2 regions of the Paenibacillus xanthanilyticus genome follow, and region 2 is predicted to be linked to the other one. Evidence: riboswitches for the same ligand, from Rfam matches in the RefSeq annotation. Region 2 holds a riboswitch; the other holds the start of a gene.
What was found. Region 2 has a riboswitch for cyclic di-AMP ahead of ACFSKT_RS16195 (KamA family radical SAM protein). Riboswitches for the same ligand answer to the same signal wherever they lie in the genome.

Region 1 (12,150 bases), on a different contig from region 2:
CGCGGGCATGGTGACCAAATTCGCGGACGCCGCGCGCCGCGCGGTCGAAGCCGGCGTCGACACGATCGAGCTCCACGGCGCCCACGGCTATCTGATCCACCAGTTCCACTCGCCGTCCATTAACGATCGGACGGACGTATACGGCCAAGACAAGGCGCGCTTCGGCGTCGAGGTCATCCGCGCGGTGAAGGCCCGGATGCCGGCAGGCATGCCGCTCATCATGCGCGTGTCGGCCATCGAATACATCGACGGCGGCTACGAATTGAGCGACTTGCTGCCGGTGCTTGAGCAGTACAAAGCGGCGGGCGTCGACGCGTTCGACGTCAGTTCGGGCGGCGAAGGGCCGGCCGGCAAGCGCAAGCCGGGCAATTACCCGGGCTATCAAGTCGCATTCGCGCGCGAAATCAAGCAAGCGCTCGGCTTGCCGGTCATCGCGGTCGGCAACCTCGACGATCCGAAGCTGGCCGAATCCGTCGTCGCCAGCGGCGATGCGGATCTGGTCGCCGTCGGGCGCGCGATGCTGCGCGACCCGTACTGGGCGTACCACGCGCTGCGCGCCAACGGCGAGACGCGCCGGGGCATTCTGCCGAAGCCGTACTTGCGCGGCGAGTAATCGCGGGCTCGACGCATTCGCACTTCCACAGGCCATCGCCCGCGCCAACAGCCATGTTCCGATCGGGAGCATGGCTTTTTGCCGCATATCCCTTCGTCGGCCGCAGGACGGAGGAGAGATTTCCGTTTTGACATCGGCTAACGTCGGGCGCATAATATACAATGGTTATTCGGTTTACCGGCGTAAGGCAGATTGTTTGGGAATAGGGAGGTGCGAGCATGTCCTTATCGACGACGCATCGTCTGATAAGCGCGCGGCCATTCGTTTTTTTTACGATTATTTTGCTCCTGAAAGGCTATTTGGCCTGGTTCGTCATCTTTGATACGACGCCGACCTGGCAACCGCTCGTCACGGAGCTGCCGTTCGCCTGGCTGGCATTCTGCCTGCTGGAATGGTTCGCGTCCAAGCGGAAGCTCCTCTATTACATGGCGCTCAATTTGTTGTTTACGAGCATCTTTTTCGCGGTCATTATGTACTACAAATATTTCGGCGTCATCGTCACGTACCATGCGCTGGAGCAGGTGAATCAGGTGACGGCGGTCAAGGACAGCGTGTTCGAGCTGCTGGACCCGTATTTCCTGTTTATTTTCACCGATATTATCTTGATTCCGCTCTTGATCTACCGGAGCGCCAACTCGCGGCTCTGGCGCAGTCTGAGCGCGCGTAAATTGAAGCGGAGCACGGCGAGCGTGCTGTTCGTCGTCTCGGCCGCCCTTTGCCTCCTCAACATTTGGCCGAACCGGGCCAGCATGAACGAGATCAAGAAAGCCGAAGAGATGGGCATTCTCAACTACGAAGCGTTCACGGTCGCCGATCAGCGGGACGAGCCGCTCGTCCCGGTCGACCAGATCACGCAGGACGCGATTAACGCCATGAAAGGCATTCAGGACCCGCAGTCGCCGAACCTGGCGGGTGCCGCCGCAGGACGCAACGTCATCATCGTGCAGCTGGAGGCATTCCAGAATTTCTTGATCGATCTCAAGATCGAAGGCCAGGAAGTGACGCCGAACATGAACAAGCTGGCGCGGGACAACTTCTACTTCCCGCATTTCTTCCAGCAGGTCGGGCAGGGCAACACATCCGACGCGGAGTTCGTCGTCAATACGTCGTTCTACATTCCGCCGCACGGCGCGGCCGCGATGCAATACGCGGACAAGGCGCTGCCGAGCATGCCGAAGCTGCTGGCGGAGCATGGCTACGAATCTTACAGCTTCCACACGAACGATGTCGCGTTCTGGAACCGGAACAATCTTTACGATGCGCTCGGCTTCACGCGCTACTATGACAAGCCGTTCTTCACCGAAGAGGATAAAGTCTTCTTCGGCGCGTCGGACGAAGTGCTCTACCGCAAGACGGCGGAGGAGCTGAAGCAGAAGCAGGACGCGGGCACGAAGTTCTATGCGCACGTCATCTCGATGACGGCGCACCACCCGTTCTCCATTCCGGCGGAGAAGGACAAAATCACGCTGCCGGCGCGATATCAAGACACGTTCGTCGGCGATTACATCCGCGCGCAGAGCTATGCCGACTACGCGCTGGGCAAGTTCATCGAGGAGCTGAAGGCCAATGGGGTGTGGGAGAACAGCATCCTGCTCCTCTACGGCGACCATCTCGGCCTGCCCAAATACTCCCTCGACAGCAGCGACAAGCGCTTGATGGAAGAGATCTACGGCAGAGCGTATACGTACCATGACATGATCAACATCCCGCTCATCATCGCAGGCGACAACGTGACGTACCCGTCGCGGCAGCAGCAGATCGGCGGCCAGTCCGACGTCATGCCGACGGCGATGAACCTGCTGGGCATTTCGTTGGGGGACCATATTCATTTTGGACAGGATCTGCTGAACCAGAAAACACGCAATGTGCTCCCGCAGCGCTACTACCTGCCGTCGGGCTCATTCCTGAGCGGGGAATCGCTGTACATTCCGGGCGTCGGGTTCGAGGATGGCGTGGAATACCCGCTGACGGGCGGCGAGGCCAAGCCGGTCGAGAGCGTGACGGAGCAAGATTACGAGAGCGCGCTGAACCTGCTGAAGTATTCGGACAGCTACGTCGAGCAGCTGCCCGATCGCGAGAAGTAGGGGCATGCAGTCTCACCCATACGATAAAAAAAGCAGGGTACCCATGGGGTCCCTGCTTTCTTGCTGTTTAGGAAATGATGCAACTAACCATTTTGAAACTAAAACGTAAAGCGCGTCCGCGGAAGCGGACGAAAGCGAAGGTAGCTAAGAGTGTTCTGGCGGAAAACGTGCTTCGGAAGCATACGCTGGGCCGGGCTCTTTGGTTGCCCTCTTTAGGAGGGCCATGCTGTTGGGTTAAGGAAAAGCGTCTACTGAAGCTTTGTCCGCGAGGACAAAAGCGTGCCAGCTCGAAGCAACCCGCCGACCGGGAACAAATATGCCAGCACGAAATAGGGAGTCCAGAGGGCGAAGTCTGAGCGTTTTCCAACGGAAAGCGCACTTCGGAAGCATATGCTTGGTTCCCCTCAGCGGAGGGGGAAGGGGGAGGAAGCCCCCCTTATTTCTTCAAATGATACGGCACCGTCGTGATGATGACGTCCCGGCGATACAGCAGATGCGCGCGGATGAGCAAGCTTGACTGGTTATGCAAAATATGGTGCCAGCCTTTCTTCGGAATGAATTGCGGGATGACGACGGTCACCTGCACGTTCATCTCGCCCGCTTTACGCTGCACCGTATCGATGAATTTCGTCAGCGGCTGGATGATGCTGCGGTACGGGGAATGCAGCGTGACAAGCCGCACGTCCGGCTGCCACTGCTTCCACTTCTCCTCGAAGACGGCCTCTTCCTCGCGCTCGAACGGGACGTGGACGGCGATGATCTGCTCCGGCTTCAGCGATTTGGCATAACGCAGCGAGTTCTCCACGACGTGGGTCATGCCCGCCACCGGCACAATAATAACGTTGCCCTCGATCGTGATCGGCGGTTCGCACGTGGACAGGCGGAGCTGGTCGCCGACGGCGTCGTAGTGCTTGCGGATCTGGCGGAAGAGCAAAATAATGAGCGGCAGGAAGACCAATACCGGCCAGACCTGCTGGAATTTCGTCAAGAAGAACATCAGCGTCACGACAAGGCAGATGAGCGCGCCGATGCCGTTGATCGCCAGCTTGAGCCCCCAGCCCTTCGGCTTCTCGCGAATCCACTTCAATAGCATGCCGGTCTGCGACAGCGTGAACGGAATGAAGACGCCGACCGCGTAGAGCGGAATCAGATGCTCGGTCTGGCCCTTGAATAGAATAATGAGCAGAATCGACGACAAGCCCAGCATGAGAATACCGTTCGAATACCCGAGGCGGTCGCCGCGCACGGTGAACATCCGCGGGATGAATTTATCCTTGGCGAGACTGACCGCCAGCAGCGGGAACGCGGAGTAGCCGGTATTGGCCGCTAGGATGAGGATCAGCGCCGTCGTGCCTTGGATGACGAAGTACATCGCGTTACGGCCGAACGTCTGCTCCGCGATCTCCGAGACGACCGTCACCTCGGGGTGCGGCGTAATCCCGTAATACCACGCCAGGAAGACGATGCCCGAGAAGAGGAGCGCCAATAGCAGGCCCATCGCGGCGAGCGTCTTCGCCGCGTTGTTGGGCGCGGGCGACTTGAAGTTCGGGATCGCGTTGGAGATCGCCTCTACCCCCGTCAGGGCGGAGCTGCCCGAGGCGAACGCCTTCAGCAGCAGGAAGAGGCTGATACCCGCGACGGGCGTGCCGAGGGAAGCATGCAGCTCGCGCGGCACATGGCCGCTGGCGATGTCGTAGATGCCCACGCCGATCATGATGAACAGCGCGAGCACGAATAGATAGACGGGGTACGCCAGCACCGAAGCGGATTCGGTCACCCCGCGCAAATTCAAGACCGTGATAAACAAAACGAACGCGATCGCGATCGGCACGGTATAGTCATGCAGCGACGGAAAGGCGGACGTAATCGCGTCCGTACCGGCCGATACGCTGACCGCCACCGTGAGGATATAGTCGACGAGCAGCGAGCCGCCGGCCACGAGCCCGGGCAAGATGCCGAGGTTCTCCTTGGAGACGACGTAGGCGCCGCCGCCGTGCGGATACGCATGGATAATTTGCCGGTACGACAGAATAAGCGCCAGCAGGAGCACCAGCACGCCGATCGCGATCGGAATCGAATACCAGAACGCGATGGGGCCGGCGGTCATCAGCACGATTAAAATTTGTTCCGGTCCGTAAGCGACCGAGGAGAGGGCGTCAGAGGACAGAATCGCCAGCGCCTTCGTTTTGTTCAGTTTTTGTTCGCCGAGCTCAGCCGATTTCAGAGGGCGCCCGATCAATAAACGTTTGAGTGCAGTAAACACCCGCATCACCACCCGGAGAATGTCATTGTCATTTCTTTACCCGCGCCCGCGCGCGTCCAAATAACGGCTTTACAAAAGAATGCTGCGCCTGGACCGCGTTTGGGGGCATGCCAAATAACGCAGAGGAAATACCCCTGCGTTCAACGTGCGAACGCCTAAGTTTTACCCCCCTCTAATAACGCTTACGAGGTTAGCTGACGGATTCGGGCGGTTAGAGTCGCCCTACGGCCTGCGCGCTTCGTGCGCGGATGCCGATTCACCCCTGCGAGCGCCGGCTTGCGGCGTCGCGTTTGGTTCCCCCGTTTTCCTGTTCGGAAATTCAGCGAATGTTGGATGCTGTACGCAAGCTATCATACTCCCGTGGCGCGCAGGGTGTAAAAGGACGAAGAAACGGCCGCTCCCGGGTGTAAGGCGGATTCGGACGGAAGCAGCGCTTACATGCGTCGTTATCGCAGCCAAGCTGTCTTTATCGCGGCGTTTTTCGCCTTTTCGCTGAAAACGGGCTGGAAGACCTACAAACAAGGCAAGGCCGGTAAACGAGGGGGAATGCGGCAGACCTCGGTCTGCGGGCGGCTTCTCTCGCGGCGAGCAATCGGCTGCCTGAATAGCCGGTCGTGTTTTTGGGAAATACCAAACGGGTATTAGATGGAAGCACAGTCCAAGTTAGTTAGGAAGGGGCAGGGGATATGGCACAAGCAAACGGGCAGGGGAGAGTTGAAGGGAAGGTCGCGGTCGTCACCGGCGCGGGATCGGGCATCGGACGCGCCGCGGCGCTGCGTCTGGCGGAGCAGGGCGCGAAGGTGGCGCTCCTCGACCGGGAAGAGGACCGGGTATCGGCCGTCCTGGCGCGCATCGAGAAGGCGGGCGGCGAAGCGCTTGCGATCGGCGCGGATATTTCGAGCAGCGAAGACATGGAGGCGGCGTACCGGAAGGTGGCCGAGAAATGGGGGCGGCTCGATATCGTATTCGCCAACGCGGGCATCAACGGCGTGCTCGCGCCGATCGAGACGATGACGCCGGAGGAATTCGGCACGACGATCGATATTAACCTCAAAGGCACGTTCCTGACGGTGAAACACGCGATTCCGGCATTGAAGGAGAACGGCGGGAGCATCATCGTCACGAGCTCGATCAACGGCAACCGCGTCTTCTCGAACATCGGCTTCAGCGCCTACAGCACGTCCAAGGCCGGACAAGTCGCCTTCACGAAGATGGCCGCGCTCGAGCTGGCCAAGTTCGGCATTCGCGTCAACGCGATCTGCCCGGGCGCCATCACGACGCATATCGACCAGAACACGGACCGCAAGCCGGAGCTTGACGAGGTAACGATCCCGATGGAGTTCCCAGAAGGCGATCAGCCGCTCGAGGATGGTCCGGGCAAGCCGGCGCAGGTCGCGAATCTGGTGCTGTTCCTGGCTTCCGACGAGTCGAATCATATCACGGGGACCGAAGTGTTCGTCGACGGCGCGGAGTCGCTGCTGCGGGGCTAAGCGTCGTGCCGCCGCATCCGCTTGCCGGCGAAAGAAGGCTGGCGGATGCAAGCAGCGGACGCGTTGTCCCGGCTGGGCCGAATTCACGCCGCAACCAAAGAAGGGCTGCTTCCGCACGTCGTCATCTCGCGATGACGTGCCGGAACAGCCCTTCTTGCCATGCAAACCTCCGTAAAATCCTCGCTTACCCTACATGGTGTCAAGCAAACGGTAACGCTGCAGCAGCCGCTTAACGGCTTCGAATTGCAGCGGTTTGGCCAGAAAATCGGCCATGCCGGCTTCCAGGCAGCGCTGGCGGTCGGCAGGCAGGACGTTGGCTGTCATGGCGACGACCACCGGCGTATGGGGCGCTTCGTTCGCGGCGAGCACCTGCCGGGTCGCCTCCAGTCCGTCCATGACCGGCATGCGCATATCCATCAGAATGAGCGCATACCGGTTGGCGGCCGACTTGGCCACCGCTTCCCCCGCCGTCCGCGGCGACATCGGCCCGGATGCCGAGCTTCTCCAGCATGCCAATTGTCAGCTTCTGGTTGATCTCGTTGTCGTCGGCGACCAGCACCTGCGGCGCCGCGGCGCCGATCGCCGGCGAGGTCTCTTCCGGGATAACCTCGAGCGTGCAGGAGAGCTCCCGGCTGCCGGCTTCGAACAACGAGGCGAAGCTAATCTCCGGAATGCGCGAAGGCGCCCGGCCTTCCAGGCCCGGCCTCTCGGCTCTGGCGGACGGTCTGCCCGCGCTTGCGGCAGGGGTGCCCGCCGGCAGGGTAGCGGTCAAGCCAGGCGTAGCCGCGCTTGCCTCCAGCACCATCGCATCGGCAGAGCCGACTAAGGTTAGGGCGTCAACCGGGGGCTCGGTCGCGCCTACGGTCGGTTCCGCTTCGGACAGCGCCTCATGGAACCAGCCCGGCGGCGTCATCCATGGAGTCAGGTCGGTGCCTTCCTCCTGGTTCCAGTAGCCTTCCTCGCCATATGGCTTGACGGTGACCGTGAAGCGGAAGGTGGCCCCGGCGGCTTCATTCGTCTCGACGTGAATCGTGCCGCGCATCAGCTCGACGAGGTTCTTGCAGATCGCGAGGCCGAGGCCGGTTCCGCCGTAACGCCGGGTGAGCGACGTATCCACTTGCGAGAATGGCTGGAAGAGCAGCGGCAGCTTCTCTTCGGGGATACCGACGCCCGTGTCGTGCACGGCGAATTGCACTTCGATCGCGTCCTCGTCCATGCGGCCCAATTTCGCTTCGACCCTAATGGAGCCCTTCGGGGTGAATTTGACCGCGTTGCCGACCAGATTGATCAGCACTTGGCGAAGCTTCAGTCCGTCGCCGATGACGATCTTTGGCAGCCCGGGATCCAGCTCGTATGCAAGATGCAGACCGAGCTGCTTCGTCTTGGCGGTGAACAGCTCGAATGTCTCCGAGACGATGAGGTCCAATTGGAACGGCATCTCTTCGACCTCGAGCTTGCCGGATTCGATCTTCGCGTAATCGAGAATATCGTTAATGACCGAGAGCAATGCATCGCCGCTCTTATGGATAATCTCGGCGTAATCCTGCTGCTCGGGCGATAAGCCGGTCTCCAGCAGGAGCTCGGTCATGCCGAGCACGCCGTTCATCGGCGTGCGAATCTCGTGGCTGACCATGGCGAGGAAGTCGGTCTTCGCGCGCGCCGCGATCTCGGCCGCGTCCTTCGCCTTCATGAGGTCGAGCTCGAACTGCTTCCGCTCGGTCATATCGCTGATCGTGCAGGCGTAGATCCGGTCGTCGTCCACCGTGGCGACGCCGACCTGAATCTCCGCCGGGAACCGGCTGCCGTCCTTGCGCATCGGCGCCAGCTCGATCCGCTTGCCGGTCGGCATGCCGGATTTGGCATCCCCCTCCGGCTCCTTGAAGCCGCCGCCCTCGAAACAGGGAATCAGGTGCTCGATCGGCGTCCCGATCACTTCGCTCTCCAGATAGCCGAACATCGCCGTAAGCGCGGGATTCACCGCCAGAATGCGCCCTTCGCGGTCGAAGGTGACCATCGTGTCGCTGCTGGTCTCCTGCACGGCGCGGGCGAGCGCCTGCGTTTTGTTCAGCTGGTAGGCGGTGCGCATCAGCTCGCGGTTCATTTTCTCCAGCTCCCGCGTCTTCTGATGGAGCAGCTCGGTCTGCAGCTGAAGCGTCTTCGTGCCGATGTACATCCGCACGAAGCCTTCGATTTTCGTCCGCAGGATCTGGGGCACGAAAGGCTTGAGCATATAGTCGATCGCGCCGACTTCGTAGCCGGTGAAGAAGTGCTCCGATTCCTTGCTGGTGGCGGAAATGAAAATGATCGGCGTCTCGCGCGTCTTCTCTCTCATTTTGATCAGGCGCGCCGTCTCGAAGCCGTCCATCTCCGGCATCTGCACGTCCAGCAGAATAACGGCGAATTCTTCCCGCAGCAAGCTGCGCAGCGCTTCCTCGCCCGAGAGGCACTTGACCAGGTTGTAATTCAAATCGCCGAGAACGGCCTCCAGCGCGAGCAGATTGTCGGGGTGGTCATCCACGAGCAGGATGTTAATGGGTCCGTCGTATGTTACCATCGCCTTCACGTTCACCTGCCTCTACTATTTCATCTTCCGGTACAGCCTGCTGTAGGCATCCAATTCTTCATAAGCGTCCGCGTGCTTCGTAAAGTTGATCGATTCCTTGGTGCCGAGCGCGAGCACCCCGAAGGTGCTGAGACTGTCGTACAGCAGGCTATGCACATGGTTTTGAAGCTCTTTATTGAAATATATCATGACATTGCGGCAGAAAATGACGTTGAACTCGTTGAACGAGCGGTCCGTGACCAAATTATGCTGGGCAAAGACGATATTCTCCTTCAGCTCCGAATGGAACAGGACGGAGTCGTAGCGCGCGGTATAGTACCGGCTGAACGCGTCTTTGCCGCCGGCCTCCATGTAATTGCGGGTGAACGTCTGCATCCGATCGATCGGAAATACGCCTTCCCGCGCGAGATCGAGCACGCGTTCGTTCATATCGGTCGCGTAAATACGCGTTTTGTCGTATAAGCCTTCCTCTTTGAGCAGGATTGCCATCGAGTAAACTTCCTCGCCCGTCGAGCAGCCCGCATGCCAGATCCGAATGAACGGGTACGTCCGCAGCAGCGGCACGACATGTTGGCGGAAGGCGAGGAATACTTCCGGATCGCGGAACATCTCGGTGACATGGATCGTCAGATCCGCTAATAGCCGATTCATCGTCTCGCGGTCGTGCAAAATCCGCTCGGTGAGCGCCGTCACGTTCGGCAGACGTTCCGCCTGGACGCGGTGCCAGATGCGCCGGCGTACCGAGGAGAACGCGTAATTGCGAAAATCATAGCCGTACAGTTGAAAGAGTCCTTCGAGAAGCAGCGTGATCTCGATCCGCTCCCGTTCGCTGGCGTCGCTATCCATCCATTCGTTATTTATATAACCACACCCTCATCAATGACAGCAGTTGATCAATATTGACCGGCTTGGCGATATAGTCGGACGCGCCGGCCTCGATGCATTTGTCGCGGTCTTCTTTCATTGCTTTGGCCGTGATGGCGATAATCGGCAGCTTCTCGAAGGCCGGGTTGGCGCGGATGTGCCGCATCGTCTCGTACCCGTCCATGTCCGGCATCATCATGTCCATCAGAATGAGCTGCGTCTCCGGATTCTTCTCCAGCGCCTCGAGCGCCTCTCGTCCGTTCTCGGCAAAGCTTATATTCATCTTATACCCTTCAAGCGCGCTCGATAACGCAAACACGTTGCGAATATCGTCGTCGACGATCAGGATGTCCTTGCCTTCGAAGATCGCTTCCACGCTGTGCAGCTGGCGCAGCACGTTGCGCTTGTCTTCGGGCAGGTCGGCGACGACCCGGTGCAGGAACAGCGTCGTTTCGTCGAGCAGCCGCTCGGGGGACTTCACGTCTTTAATAATGATCGTTTCCGCGTATTTCTTCAACTGGAGTTCTTCCTTTTTCTCCAATTCGCGGCCGGTATAGATGATGATCGGCAGATCGCGCAGACTCTCGTTGCGGCGAATCGCGTCGAGCAGGGCGAAGCCGGAGATGTCCGGCAGTCCCAGATCCAGGACCATGCAGTCGTAATGCTGGGCGGACAGCTCCTCGAGCGCGGCCTTGCCGGTCGAGACGGCCTTGATGACGACGTCGTCGTGCCCGATCAGCTCCATGATGCTGGTGCGCTGCGCGTAATCGTCCTCGACGACGAGCAGATGCTTCAGATCCCGTTCGAGGAACGATTCGATCTGGCCGAACAGGTGGTCGAGCTTCTCCTTGGCGGCCGGCTTCTTCAAGTACGCGATGGCGCCCATCGACAGCCCTTGCTGGACGTCGTCCATCATGGAGATGACGTGAACCGGAATATGGCGCGTATCCGGGTCGTGCTTCAGGTGATGCAGCACCGACCAGCCATCCATGACCGGCAGCATGATGTCGAGCAGGATCGCATCCGGTTTATACGTCTTGGCGTTGGCCACGCCGTGGTCGCCCTGCAGGGCGACGATGCCTTTGAAGCCGCGGCCGCGCGCGATATCGAGCAGGACGCGGGCGAAGTTGGCGTCGTCCTCGACGATCAGCACGACGCGGTCTTCCGGGCCGATCGCTTCCCGGTCGTCGGCGACGCGCTCTTCCGGCGGCGCCGGGGGCGCCGGCGGGGACGCCTCCGTGGAAGGGGCGGCGAGCAGCGCCGCCGCGCTAGGCAGGATGGCGTCGGCGAGGACCGCCGCGGCCCCTTCGCGCTCGGTCGCCCGGAGCGGGTCGGCGACGTGGTACTCGGGCAGCAGCAGCGTGAACGTGCTGCCCTTGCCTTCGGCGCTCTCGAGCGTGATGCCGCCGCCGAGCAGGCCGGACATGTCCCGGCTGATCGCAAGGCCCAGGCCCGTGCCGCCGTAGACGCGGCTGGTCGTGCCGTCGACCTGCTGGAACGCTTCGAAAATAATATCCTGCTTATCCGGTGCGATCCCGATGCCCGTATCGCGCACGTCGAAGGCGATCATCCGTCCGGCGTCGTGCGCTTTGCCAAGCCCGGCGGCTTCCTCCGCCGTCGCCAGACGCGCCGCAAGCACGACGCCGCCTCGATGCGTGAACTTGAAGGCGTTGGACAATAGATTCTTGAGCACCTGCTTCACCCGGTGGCTATCCGTATAGATTTCCTTCGGCATATCCGGCGCGATCTGCACCTCGAAGCTAAGCTCCTTCTGCTGGCCGACCGGGGTGAAACTGCGGCGCATGGACGACAAAATGTCCGCGACCGGCACGTGCTCGGTGACGAGGTTCATTTTGCCCGCGCCGATCTTGGACAGGTCGAGAATCTCGTCGATCAGCTTAAGCAGGTCGCCGCCGGCGGAATGAATCGTCGTGGCGAACTCGATCTGCTTGCCGGTCAAATTGCGCTCCTTGTTGTCCATCAGCATCTGCGACAGAATGAGCATCGAGTTGAGCGGGGTGCGAAGCTCGTGAGACATGTTCGCGAGGAACTCGGACTTGTATTTGGACGCGAGCGCGAGCTGGACGGTCTGCTTCTCGAGCGCGTTCTTCGTCTTCTCGATCTGCTCGTTCTTCTGCTCGGTCTGGCGCATCTGCAGCTCGAGCAGGTGGGTCTTCTGCAGCAGCTCGTCGTTGGTCTGCTCCAGCTCCTCCTGCTGTGACTGCAGCTGCTCCTCGGATTTCTTGAGCGCGCGGGTCTGCTCCTCCAGCCGG
Region 2 (12,150 bases):
CGACATGCTCGAGAATCTTCGGCATGCCCACGCCGCCCTGAACGGTATCGAGCAGCGTCAAGCCGCCCAGCACCTTCATGTACAGCTCGCGCTCCGCGTCGTTCAGCGTCAGCCACGACATTTTGTCGTCGGAAAGCGGGATTTCCTCGTCGGTCCAGAATTGCATAATATTCTGATTCCAGAAGGTGATCGTGAAATCATCGTCCGGTCGGTTCCAATTGACAGCTCTCATGCTCATGCGTGTTTCCCCTTCCCATGGTAAAACTGCGCGGTTTACACCGCGCAGCTGATGCACTCTTCCACCGAAAGGCGGTTCGTGCGCGTATAGTAGAGCGACTTCAGCCCTTTGCTTGCCGCATAGATATAGTAACGGGCCAATTGGCGCGTTGTCACGTCGCTGTTGACGTGGAGCACCGTGGAGATGCCTTGATCGACGTGCGGCTGGATCTCCGCGATCAGGTCCAGCACCTTCAGCTGATCCATCTGGTAAGCCGACTTGTAGAAGAAGAAGTTCTCCTTGTTCATGAACGGCATCGGATAATACGTCGTCGAGTTCGCGTACGTGCGCGTCTCGATCTGCTCGACGATCGGCATGACGCTGCTCGTCGCGTTCTGGATGTACGAGATGCTCTGCGTCGGCGCGATCGCCATCCGGTACGCATTGTACAGGCCGTGCGTCTTCACTTGCTCGCGCAGCGCCGCCCATTGCTCCGGCCCCGGCACGTCCATGCCTTCGAAGAGTCCTTTGACCTTCTCGCTCGTCGGACGGTAGTCCGTCGCCACGTAACGGTCGAAGTACGTGCCGCTCGCGTAGTCGGACTTCTCGAAGCCTTCGAACGTGATGCCCGTGTCGCGCGCGATCTCCATGCTTTTCTCGATGGAATAGAAATTCATCATCATGAAGAACGTGCGGGCGAATTCCTTCGCGTCCTCGCTCTCGTAGGCGATTTTGTTCTTGGCGAGGTAACCGTGCAGGTTCATCGCGCCAAGACCGACCGAGTGCAGCTCGCGGTTCGCTTTCGCGACGCCCGGCGCGTTCGCGATCGTCGTCATGTCGCTGACGGCCGTCAGCGCGACCATGCCTTCGAATACCGATTCGCGCAGCTTCTTGTGCTCCATGACGTTCGCGATGTTCAGCGAAGCCAGGTTGCAGCTGATATCGCGGAGGATCTTGTCCTCGGTGCCGTAGTCGCCGATCTCCGACGTCTCCTGCAGCTGGAAGATCTCCGTGCACAGGTTGGACATCTTAATCTGTCCGATCCCGGAGAGCGCATGCGCCGCGTTGGCGTTCGTCTTGTTCATAATATATGGGTAGCCCGATTCGAGCTGGATGGTCGCAATCTTCACGAGCATGTCGCGCGCGCTCATAACCGCTTTCTTCTTGACGCGGTCGTCCGCGAGCAGCGTGTCGTACATCTCGTCCATGTCCAGGTCGTCCAGATGCTTGCCGTACGCCTTATACACCGTGTACGGGGCGAATACGTGCAGCATCTCGTTGGCTTCGGCCAGCTTGTAGAAGCGGTTCGGCACGATCAGGCCGATCGACAGCGTCTTGATGCGGGACTTCTCGTCCGCGTTGATCTTCTTGCTGTCGAGGAACTCCATGACGTCCCAGCCGAAAATGTTGTAGTACGCCGCGCCGGAGCCTTTGCGCTGACCCATCTGGTCCGCGTAGGAGAACGCGTCCTCCATCAGCTTCAGCACCGGCATGATGCCTTTGGCCGCGCCTTCGACGCCCTTGATGGATTCGCCGCGCCCGCGCAGCTTGGACAGGTTGACGGCTACGCCGCCGCCGATCTTGGACAGCTGCATGCACGTCGCCAGCACATAGTTGATCGAGTTGAGCGAATCGTCCGCTTCGAGCAGGAAGCAGGACACCATCTCGCCGCGGCGGCTCTTGCCCGCGTTCAGGAACGTCGGGGTCGCCGGCTGCAGCCGCTGCTCCATCATGGAAGCCGCGAGCGTGCGCGCCGTGGCGCCGTTGCCGCGGCCCAGATGCAGCGCGACGATCGCCACGCGGTCCGGGTAATGCTCGAGGTACAGGGAGTGGTCGTTGCTCTTCACGGCATAATCCGTGTAGAACTTCGACGCGGCCATATACGACGGGAATCGGAAATCGTAGTCGTGCGTGATCCGGTATACGTCCTCGACTTCCTCGGCCGTATACTTCTCGTACAGATCCTCGTAATAGTCGTTATCAATCATATACCGGACTTTATCGGCCGTGCTCGTGAACACCACGCTCTTCCGGTATACCTCTTCCATAAACGCCTCTACGGCTTCTTGATCGCGCTCCAGCTGAAAAAATCCGTCCGCATCGCGCTGCATGAGCAAATTGTTCAATTCAATATGCTTCAACTGCCCGCACCCCCTGTTCAAATCGCTCAACGTCTCTCGCCGTGCCGGCGAGCTCGAATTTATGCAAGACCGGAACCCCGTACATACGAGATATAGTGTCCGCGCTCTTGGCGAACCCCTCTCCCCAATTTCGGTTTCCGCTTGCGCAAACGCCCTTCAATCGCTCATGATTCCGGCGCAAGAAAGCTTGCACCCGGTCAGGGACTTGCCCGAATCCGGTCGTATAGGTGATCAGCACGAAAGGCTCGTCCACCGTCATCGTTTCATCGATTTGAACCGAGCGGGCTTGGACTTTTTCGACAAATCTTCGTACGTTTCCTGTACGGGAATCATAAGCGATCAACATGGCCATTCTCTCTCCTTATACACAGATACTACGAAAGTTGTTCGTAAGTATGCTATACACAGTCTGCTTCGACTTCAACCATATGTAGTCGGCCGAAACTAAATCTATATCAATATATAGTGTTTGTCAATCGTTCTCCCCCTCTCAAACTCGCAATGATACCCTTCATTCCAGCAACCGCGCCACTTTGCTAGATTCGAAAAATTTTTCGACACAAAAAGCGCCGTTTCGTAGCAATCGGCGGTAAGCCTTTTCACTGCGGCACTTCTGAAATTCCTGCCCGAAAATCGGGATTTTGGGAATTTTTTTCGTTCTTGTGGACAGCCTGTGGACGGGATGTGGAGCATTTGTGGACGGCGTGTGGATGGCATGTGGACGATTGTCGAATGCGGGGAGGAAATCGTTGGAGCGGCATCCTTGCAAGCGGTGTTTATCAACAGGCCACCACTAGATATAGTGTTGCCTGCCCAAGGTTAGACGGGGCGGAAACGGTACCGGAGGATGGCTTAGAAACGGTCGATGATTGGACTTGGAGCGACGGGGATCCGAGATGCGGCGAACAGCTCGCGAAGCGGGCCGACGCAAGCGGCATTTTAAGATCATTTTCAGCTTCGCTTTAGGAAGGCTTCAGCTTGCCGCGCTATAGTGGGAAACAATGGCATGATGCCGCAAGCACGCAAAAGGAGGACGCCCGCCGATGACCACCGCGCGACGATGCGCCAGACTCGCCCTTAACCTCATCCTCTCGCTCGCTCTGTTCGCCTCCGGCGCGACCGTCTTGGCGTCCGCGGACCGCTGGTTCGCCGGTACGGCGCGAACGACCGGAGCGCAAGGCGATCCGGCGATCCGCGCACACGCCGCATCCGCGGTTGCGGAGGGAATCGTACGTCCCCCTTTCTCACGCGCGCGGATGCCGGAACCCGGCCTTCCCCTTGGCTTCTTCGCCCGGCTCGGCCTGCTGATCGCGGTCGATCTGGCTGCCGTCAGCGCCATGCTGCTGGCCGTATCGCGCGTGGTTCGCGGCTTACGGACGCAACGCGGTCCGACCGCTCCGCTTCCAGGGAAGGCCGGGCTGCGCCCTCCGTCCGCCGATCGGTCATAGGAGCGGCACCCGGAAAAGAACCAGCCATACCCCCGCGCAGACGACGCTCAGCGCGTAGGCCATCCGCGGTCGCTTGCTGTGCAGCGCCAGCATCGGGAACATTTCGCAATAGAACAGCAGCGACCACGACATGCTCCAACCGTTCTCGTGCGATATTCCCCTCAGCATCAAAAATAACCACTCCCATGTGGCATAAGCCGCGATCCATCCCAGCATATACCGCCCCTTCGCCTTCCATGTCCCCTCCCACGGAAAACACGCTAAGTAAAGCAGCGCCGTCAGCGGGAGAAACATCAGCGTATACAGAAGCTCCGTGGCGTAACGGCTCCCTATTGGCTTCTGGAGCTCATACACCCATAGCGGATATTGCGCGCAGAAGTAATGGTAAGCCAGATCGCAAATGATTATGTACAGAATCGTGGCGTGGTAGTTCCTCCATTTCGCGAATGCGGCTTGCCGCCAATTTATCGCCAGCAGAGCTGCGACGACGCCGATATGCATCATTCCTTCGTTACCTCTTTCATATTACTTTATTTTCCAACATTATGTTCCCTTTCCCCTCCCCTCATACGATTATTTTCCAATTATCTGTAAATTATTGCGTTGCGCGGGCGGCGCTGGGCGCCTGGGTTTCATTCGGGTGGATCATAAAGGTGATGGCGGCGTCTTCGTTGCGATTCGCGTTTCACGCGTTGGCGGCCGGCATTAGGCAAGAATCGAGGATTAACAATTGAGGATTAAGATTGCGGGAGAAAATCGAGCCGGATATCGACCGGCCGGCGGAGAAGTGCAGGAGGGATGCAAGCAGCCCCGCAAAATACGGAGCATGCTCTCATGTCCGGGAAGTACGGATTCCCATCCGGCCTGCCCCGTTCTCGCGATATGCGGGCCATCCGGCTTAACCCAGCCGCATCAGCGCCTCCGTCCAGCGTTCCACGGCTAGCGCGCGTTCGCCCATTTGGCGCGCAGGCCCCAGGCGCTCCGGCCTGAAGCCGGTCTCATACGACGCGGCCGTTCGCTTGCGGAGCGTGGATTTGGAGCGGTGCAGCACCATTTTGACCGCGGGCACCGTGCATCCGAGCCGCTGCGCGATATCCTGGTAGGAATACCCGAGCACCTCAGCCAGCATGAGCATCTCGACCTCGCGCTCCGACAGCGTCTCGGCCATCCATTCCATCATTCCCCGCATGGTCGCGTAATTCGGGTCGTGGCTCGGATGCTGCATGGCTTCATCCACCGGGACGTGCACGCCGCGCCTTCTGCGATGGGCGTCGATCGTCAGGTTGCGGGCGATTTTGTACAACAAGGAGCGCGGATGCCGGAACTCGCCGTCTTTGCGGTAATGTTGGTACGCGCGCAGCATGACGTCTTGAAACAAATCCTCGGCTTCCCATGCATTGGCCGTCAAATAGCGGCAGTACGTCCGAAGATGCGCAAAATGCGGCGTCACGGCATCCTCAAATTCGATCATCCACGGCGGCATCGCGCTTCCCCTCCCGGTTGCAAGTTCGTCTGCTACCAGTGTACCAGCGCAATGTGAACAACCGATGTCCGCGGGGGCCGCCGAGGATGGCCTTGTGATTTAAGCTTCAACGGCGATGAGCCGCGCGTTCAGCCATAGCAGCATGGCAGCGAATACCTCGCTTCGGCCTCGTTCGTTGTGCAGCTCGTGCTTGAACCCCGGCCAGGCCATGAATTCGCACATATCGCCCGCGCGTTCGGCGAACTGCTTGCTGGCCTCCATCGAGGTCACCTTGTCGTCCCCGCCGTGCATGAGCAGCGTCGGCACGCTCAGCTCGGCAGCATGCGCAAGCGCCCACTGCCCCGCCTGCTGCACGCCGAAGAAGAAAGCCGCCGTAATATTCCCGTGCCCAAGCGGATCCTCGATATACCGTCTGGCCATCTCCGGGTCGGTCGTCAAGTTCTGCACGGCCAGCGGGCGCGCATTCGAGAAGCCCGGGTACACCTTCTCCACGATCCGGCCTACGACGACCGCCAGCTTCGGCGGCTGAAAGGCCAGCTTCAGCCACGGCCCCGTGATAATGGCCCCCGACAGGTTCGGCTGCCGGCGCAGCAAGTAATTGATCGCCACGTTGCCGCCCATGCTGTGCCCGAACAAGAAGCGCGGCACGTCCGGATAACGCTCGGCCGCCTGCTTCAGCAGCCAGTCCACACCCTCCAGCAGCGCCTCGTACGCCGGCGTATGGCCGCGCTTGCCTTCCGTTCGTCCGTGCCCCCGCTGATCGAACGCGAGCACGACCCAGCCGTCGGCCGTCAGCATATCGGCCACGTGGCTGTAACGCCCCGCATGCTCGCCCATGCCGTGCACGAGGCCTACGACGCCTTTGACGGTCGCGCCCGTCTCCGGGGTCCATGCGCAGCCGTACATGCGCGTGCCGTCCGCCGCCTTCCAATCAAGCTCCTTGTGAATCATGCATCCGCCCTCCTTTTTTCCAATCTCGCAGATGACCTTCTCTCATTAGTATACCCACCCCCATTCGCTTCCGGTCAAGCGGGGACGCCGCCATCGCGAAATAAAATGAAGTCCGCTCGTTGGAACCCTGACAAACTGCTGTCAGGTATAGACGGCTATACTAAAACTAGCCGAAAAACAACTGTTTTAAATTACGCGGCTCCAAGGTATCATATGTGAAGGTCAATTATGGAAACTTCCACGACCGACACACGTGGACCAATCCAAGCGAGAAAGGAATCCACCCTTACATGAGCACGAAAATAAGCACCAAACCTAAATCCTCCGGCGTCGTTATCGCCGGCCTCCTCCTTGCCATCTTAATGGCATCGATGGACAACACGATCGTCGCGACCTCGATGGGCACGATCATCGGCGAGATGGGCGGCTTGGACAAATTCGTCTGGGTCACCTCCGCCTACATGGTCGCCGAAATGGCTGGCATGCCGATCTTCGGCAAACTGTCCGACATGTACGGGCGCAAACGCTTCTTCGTCTTCGGCATCATCGTCTTCATGATCGGCTCGATCCTGTGCGGCACCGCGGATTCGATCGTCGAGCTGTCGCTCTACCGGGTCATCCAAGGCATCGGCGGGGGCGCGCTCATCCCGATCACCTTCACGATCATGTTCGATGCCGTCCCGCCGCAGGACCGCGGCAAGCTCGGCGGTCTGTTCGGCGCCGTCTTCGGCATGTCGAGCATATTCGGCCCGCTGCTCGGCGCGTACATCACCGACTACATCGGCTGGGAATGGATTTTCTACATCAACTTGCCGCTCGGCCTGATTTCCTTTGCGATGATCGCGTTCTTCTATAAGGAATCGCACGAGCACAGCAAACAACCGATCGACTGGTTCGGCGCCATCACGCTCATCGGCGCGATCGTCTGTCTCATCTTCGCGCTGGAACTCGGCGGCAAAGAGTATGCATGGAGCTCCGGCGAGATACTCGGCCTGTTCGCGGGCTTCGCGGCGTTCGGCATCGCGTTCCTGTTCATCGAATCGCGCGCGGCAGAGCCGATCATCTCGTTCAGCATGTTCAAGAACCGCCTGTACGCGTCAAGCAACCTGATCGCGATGCTGAGCGGCGCGGCGTTCATCACGGCGTCGGTGTATATCCCGATCTTCATTCAGGGCGTGCTGGGCGGCAGCGCGACGAATTCCGGCCTCGTGCTCTTGCCGATGATGCTTGGCTCCGTCGTCACCGCCACGGGCGGCGGCTTCCTGCTCACCAAGCTGCCTTACCGCTCGATCATGCTCCCGACGCTGCTTATACTCGTCGTCGGTCTTGCCCTGCTGACGACGCTGTCGCCGGATTCGTCCCGGTTGACGGTGACGGCGTACATGGTATTGGTCGGTCTTGGCATTGGCGCTTCGTTCTCCGTCCTGAGCAACGCCGCCATTCACTCCTTCTCCGCCAAGCAGCGGGGAGCGGCGAGCTCGACGCTCAACTTCCTGCGCTCGCTTGGCATGACGCTCGGCATCACGATCTTCGGCATTCTGCAGAGCCACGCGCTGACGCGCAAGCTGACCGACTCGTTCGCCGGCACCGGTCAGACCGTGCCGGAAGGGCTCGACTTCAGCGATCCGCATGCGCTGCTCAACCCGGCGGTTCGTCAGAACATCCCGGGCGACGTGCTCGACAAAGTCACGGAGGGGCTCTCGTCCTCGATTACGTTCACGTTCGCGATCGGCGTCATTCCCGCCGCGCTCGCCCTCGTCTGCGCGTGGATCATGAGCAAGGAACGCATGGACCCGGCGGCCGAAGAAGCCGAATACGCGGCATCTCATTAACGCCGCCCGCACAAGATAACAAGACGATCGCCGTCCTCTGGCGGCGGTAGGAAGTTTCATACCAGAGATAAGCAAGGCCCGGAACCGCAAGTCGGTTCCGGGCCTTTTGTCGCGCGCAGCTGCGTTTGAATGACGAACAACCGACAGGCCGCATGGGCTCGTCGGTTGTTCCTTGCCTGGATCCGGCGCTGCGCGAGCCTGCTCGGCCGCTTAGTCTCCGATCGGCATCATGTTGATCGAGACGATCTCTTCGCTGCGCTCGCCTTGCTTCCAGTCGATGCGCACGTCCGGGGCGGGCTCCAGCCAGAGATCTCCGCCCGTCTCCAGAGCGGCGCTGGCTTCGGATTCCGCCGCCGCGCTAGCTTCCGACTCCGTCCCATGCAGCTCGTCGAACCAGGTCAACTCCGGTCCGCAATCCCGCATGAGGAAACGCCCCTGCCTCGCGTCGCCCGACCGATACAACTTCAAATAGGCCCGGCCATCCTCGACGGCCAGCACTTCGACGACGCCGGAAGCATGATTCATTGACAAGCGTACCCGTTTGCCGAGGCCGGTCGTAAGGACCTTCGCCTCCTCGACCAATTCATAGGCGCGGACAAGCGGGAGCGCATGTGCCTCGTGCGCGCCGTTCGGGTTCGCCATGGCCAAATAATACGGCGCTATGCCTGCCCAAACGAGCTTGTCGAGCAGCTCACTCAACACCGCGGCGTCGTCGTTGATCCCGCGCAGGAGCAGCGTCCGGTTGACGACGATGGCGCCCGCTTGCTGCAGCGCTTCCAAGCTCAACTTCGCTTCGGCGGTCAATTCCCGGGGATGCGTAATATGCGCCATCACATAGATTCGTCGCTCGGGCGTCGAATGCGTCCGCAGCAGCTCCAGCAGCGCCTCGTTCTCGTAAATGCGCCGCGGCTGGCGAACGGGAAGCTCCGTCGCCAACCGGATGATTTGCACGTGGCTAATCGCGCGAAGCCGGCCAAGCAGGATCGACAGCTGCTGCATCGAGAGACCAAAGCCGTCGAATCCGTTAAGCAGCACGTGGTTAATCTCCGGATGACTGGCAATGTATGCGAGCCCCGGTTCGAGATTGGCCGTATCGGCCAACCATTCCGGCGCGATGTTCAGCAGCGCGCTCGACCCGAATGCATGTTGGCAGCCCGGCACGGTGTCCTGCAGCCCGTCGTGCGGCGGAATCGCCCCGGTGCGCCCGTTCAGCCGATTCAGCGGCTCATGCAGCTGGCGAAGCGGATCATGCGGGTCGTTCCAATCGATCAGCGTCGCGTAATAATCCGATTCCTCGGGAAGGCGGGGGAAGACGTCGTCTGTCCGCTGATGGCCGCCGGCTAGGGCGGCAGATGCCTGGATGACGGCCGGATTCATAGGGTCCTGGCTTGGCATTGGCAGAAACCTCCTTCTCGTATAATGATCGGTAGGATGATCTAAAAGTGTTGCAAGGGAAACGGTTGACGTCTAATGCAGCGGCGTCGCGTGTTTCATTCCAGAGAAAAAAAGACCAGCGCATTCGCCCGAAAGCCTTACGCGCGCACGGCGCGACAAGCCATCGGACTGAAACCGGGTCTTCAGGAAATAACAAAAAGACCCGTTCGTTCGGGTCTCCTGAATGTGAGCGAAGTTGGTGCTGATCACGGGACCCATCTTCTGCTGACGAGGTTAGCTGACGGACTCGGGATAGATGGTTCCCTACGTTACCGGCGTAACGATTCGCCCCTGCCCGCAGATCATTAAACCTGCAAGCGTTCCGGCCGCAGCGTTCCTCTTGCACGTGGCAAGCGGAGCGTCAACGGGGCCGAAATTGGTTCCCCCGCTTCCCGATCCTTGGCGTCACGGGAATTAAGCGTACGCTAAGTGTACCCCCATCTGTCAGAATTGTCAAACGAATATTCGGACATCCGCCTCCCCCGCCAAGCGTTATTCCGGCCCCATCGCCTCCTCCGCAGCTAATGGCGCATAAAAAATGACCGCCCTGTTTGAGAGCGGTCATAATCCAAGCGTATACCCCCATAAGGTAAAGTAGGCACACTCGCTTTCATCGCTGGAAGCCGGGTGTGCTACGGCTTTGTGCGGGTCAGACATTCGCTACCGGCGCACATGCCCCAGGCGGCGGAACAATTTGACACAGACAGCCAGCCAGCAGGCGCTGACCCAATACCCGCCGAGCACGTCGGACGGATAATGCACGCCCAGGTAGACGCGGGAGATGCCGATGCAGAGAATCATGAACACGCTGAACGCGATCAGTACGCCGCGCCAGCGCTTCGACGGCATATGGCGCCACAGCAAATACGTCAGCAGGCCGTAGAACGTGAACGACGCCATCGAATGTCCGCTCGGAAAACTGTAGCCCGTCTCCTCGATAATCCGGTGAATATCCGGCCGGGCGCGCTCGTAAAGCCGCTTCAGCCCTTCGTTCAGCAGCGTCGAACCGAGCATGCCGCCGATGAGCAAAATTAATTCTTTCCGGTGCTTCAGCACGACGAAGAGCACGGCCGCCGTCGCCAGCACGAGCGGTATGACGACCTTGCCCGAGCCGATCGTCGTCACGGTCTTGGCGAACGCCGTAAATCCCGGGGACTCCAAGCCTTGAATGAAGTCGATGACAGCCAAGTCGAACCGCATTAATTTCTCGCGCGACACGAGCATCGCTAGCCCTTGAAACCCCGCTGCCGCCAAAATCAAATACACCCACCACAGCATAATAATAAGAACCCCCAAGCTAAATTAGGTATCCGGTTCCGGTTCCGGGTCCGGCCGGAACGTTTACAAATATTTATTATAGGATAAGCGCCCGCAAGTATGAAATCCTCCCGCAACATTCCTTCCCGCCCGGCAGCCTGGCCGTGTCGGAAGCGCGACGAGCCGCATAGACTGATCTTAATAAGGAGGATGGCGATATGCAGGCGAGAAGCGATAGCAATGTCGATGGCATTGACGTTAGTAGGTATCAAGGCGACGTGAATTGGAACCGGGTCAAAGCGGCCGGCAAATTGTTCGCCTTCATCAAAGCTTCGGAGGGCAACAGCTCGACCGACCCTCGGTTCGAACGCAACGTCACGGGCGCCAAGGCGGCGGACGTGAAAATCGGGTTCTATCACTATGCGCATCCGGAGCGCAATACCCCAGCCGCCGAAGCGGCGCACTTCGTCGGTACGATCAGCGGATACGACGTCGATTTCCCCCACGTGCTCGACGTGGAAGGCGCGGCGTCCTCCATCGGCGCGGCGGCGCTCACCGACTGGGTCGACGCCTGGCTCGAGGACGTGCGCAGGCAGACCGGACATCCCGTCATGATCTACTCGGGCGCAAGCTTCGCGCGGTCTTATCTGGGCAAGGAGCTCGCCGAGTATCCGCTCTGGATCGCCCACTACGGCGTGAATAGGCCGATGGCCAACAGCACATGGAACCGCTGGGCCGTCTTCCAATATTCGCAGAGCGGGCAGACAGACGGCATTAGCGGCAATGTCGACCTGAATGTGATGGAACGCGCTTTCTTCGATCAATATACCGGCGATCACACCGAGGTGGACGACGTCGACACGACGCAGCCGGATAATATCAAAATCGTCATTAACGACAAGCTGGCCGGCTATGGATGCAGCATCGACGGCCATGTCTACACCCCGCTCCGCCAAGTCGGCGCGGCGACGGGCAATCCGGTCACGTGGGACAACGCGCAGAAACAGCCGCAATTCGGCGGCACGACCGTCACCAACTTCACCGTCATCGATTCGACGACGTACGTCCCCGTCCGCACCGCCGCGAATTTGCTGGGCGGCAACGCGTATTGGGATGGCGAGACGAAGAAAGTATACATTTACTATCGCGGTTAGGGGCCGTCCCGCCACGCATAAAAGCCGCGCCCGCCTGGCAGCAATGCTGCTCGGCGGGCGCGGCTCTATGTTGCGTAACGGGAAATTTACGCTTGCGCTTCGATCTTGGACAGGAACTCGGCCTCAAGCTTGTCGAGGTGCTTATCCATGCACTTGCAGTAGTAGTCCTTACGGCACATCGGGCACGGGATGTTCAGCAGGCGGTTGGCCGCTTGCAAGTTCCACTCCGGATT

Region 1: another riboswitch for cyclic di-AMP. It lies ahead of ACFSKT_RS28860 (APC family permease); the one in region 2 lies ahead of ACFSKT_RS16195 (KamA family radical SAM protein).

Annotation. Positions count from the first base shown of each region.
Region 1 covers NZ_JBHUHA010000002.1:2,570,639-2,582,788, reverse strand. Annotated here, with positions in the region: gene ACFSKT_RS28870 (NADH:flavin oxidoreductase/NADH oxidase) at 1-613, shown strand, start outside; gene ACFSKT_RS28865 (LTA synthase family protein) at 832-2,697, shown strand; gene ACFSKT_RS28860 (APC family permease) at 3,134-4,966, opposite strand; cyclic di-AMP (ydaO/yuaA leader) riboswitch at 5,124-5,295, opposite strand; gene ACFSKT_RS28855 (SDR family oxidoreductase) at 5,647-6,450, shown strand; gene ACFSKT_RS28850 (response regulator) at 6,640-6,861, opposite strand; partial or broken gene ACFSKT_RS32695 (ATP-binding protein) at 7,436-8,092, opposite strand; partial or broken gene ACFSKT_RS32690 (response regulator) at 8,159-9,004, opposite strand; gene ACFSKT_RS28840 (CheR family methyltransferase) at 9,029-9,859, opposite strand; gene ACFSKT_RS28835 (response regulator) at 9,867-12,150, opposite strand, start outside.
Region 2 covers NZ_JBHUHA010000001.1:3,759,213-3,771,362, forward strand. Annotated here, with positions in the region: gene nrdF (class 1b ribonucleoside-diphosphate reductase subunit beta) at 1-232, opposite strand, end outside; gene nrdE (class 1b ribonucleoside-diphosphate reductase subunit alpha) at 274-2,358, opposite strand; gene nrdI (class Ib ribonucleoside-diphosphate reductase assembly flavoprotein NrdI) at 2,345-2,704, opposite strand; gene ACFSKT_RS16170 (hypothetical protein) at 3,402-3,806, shown strand; gene ACFSKT_RS16175 (CBO0543 family protein) at 3,801-4,310, opposite strand; gene ACFSKT_RS16180 (RNA polymerase sigma factor) at 4,705-5,289, opposite strand; gene ACFSKT_RS16185 (alpha/beta hydrolase) at 5,389-6,240, opposite strand; gene ACFSKT_RS16190 (MDR family MFS transporter) at 6,531-8,072, shown strand; gene ACFSKT_RS16195 (KamA family radical SAM protein) at 8,283-9,467, opposite strand; cyclic di-AMP (ydaO/yuaA leader) riboswitch at 9,717-9,937, opposite strand; gene ACFSKT_RS16200 (phosphatase PAP2 family protein) at 10,167-10,784, opposite strand; gene ACFSKT_RS16205 (GH25 family lysozyme) at 10,982-11,917, shown strand; gene ACFSKT_RS16210 (hypothetical protein) at 12,004-12,150, opposite strand, start outside.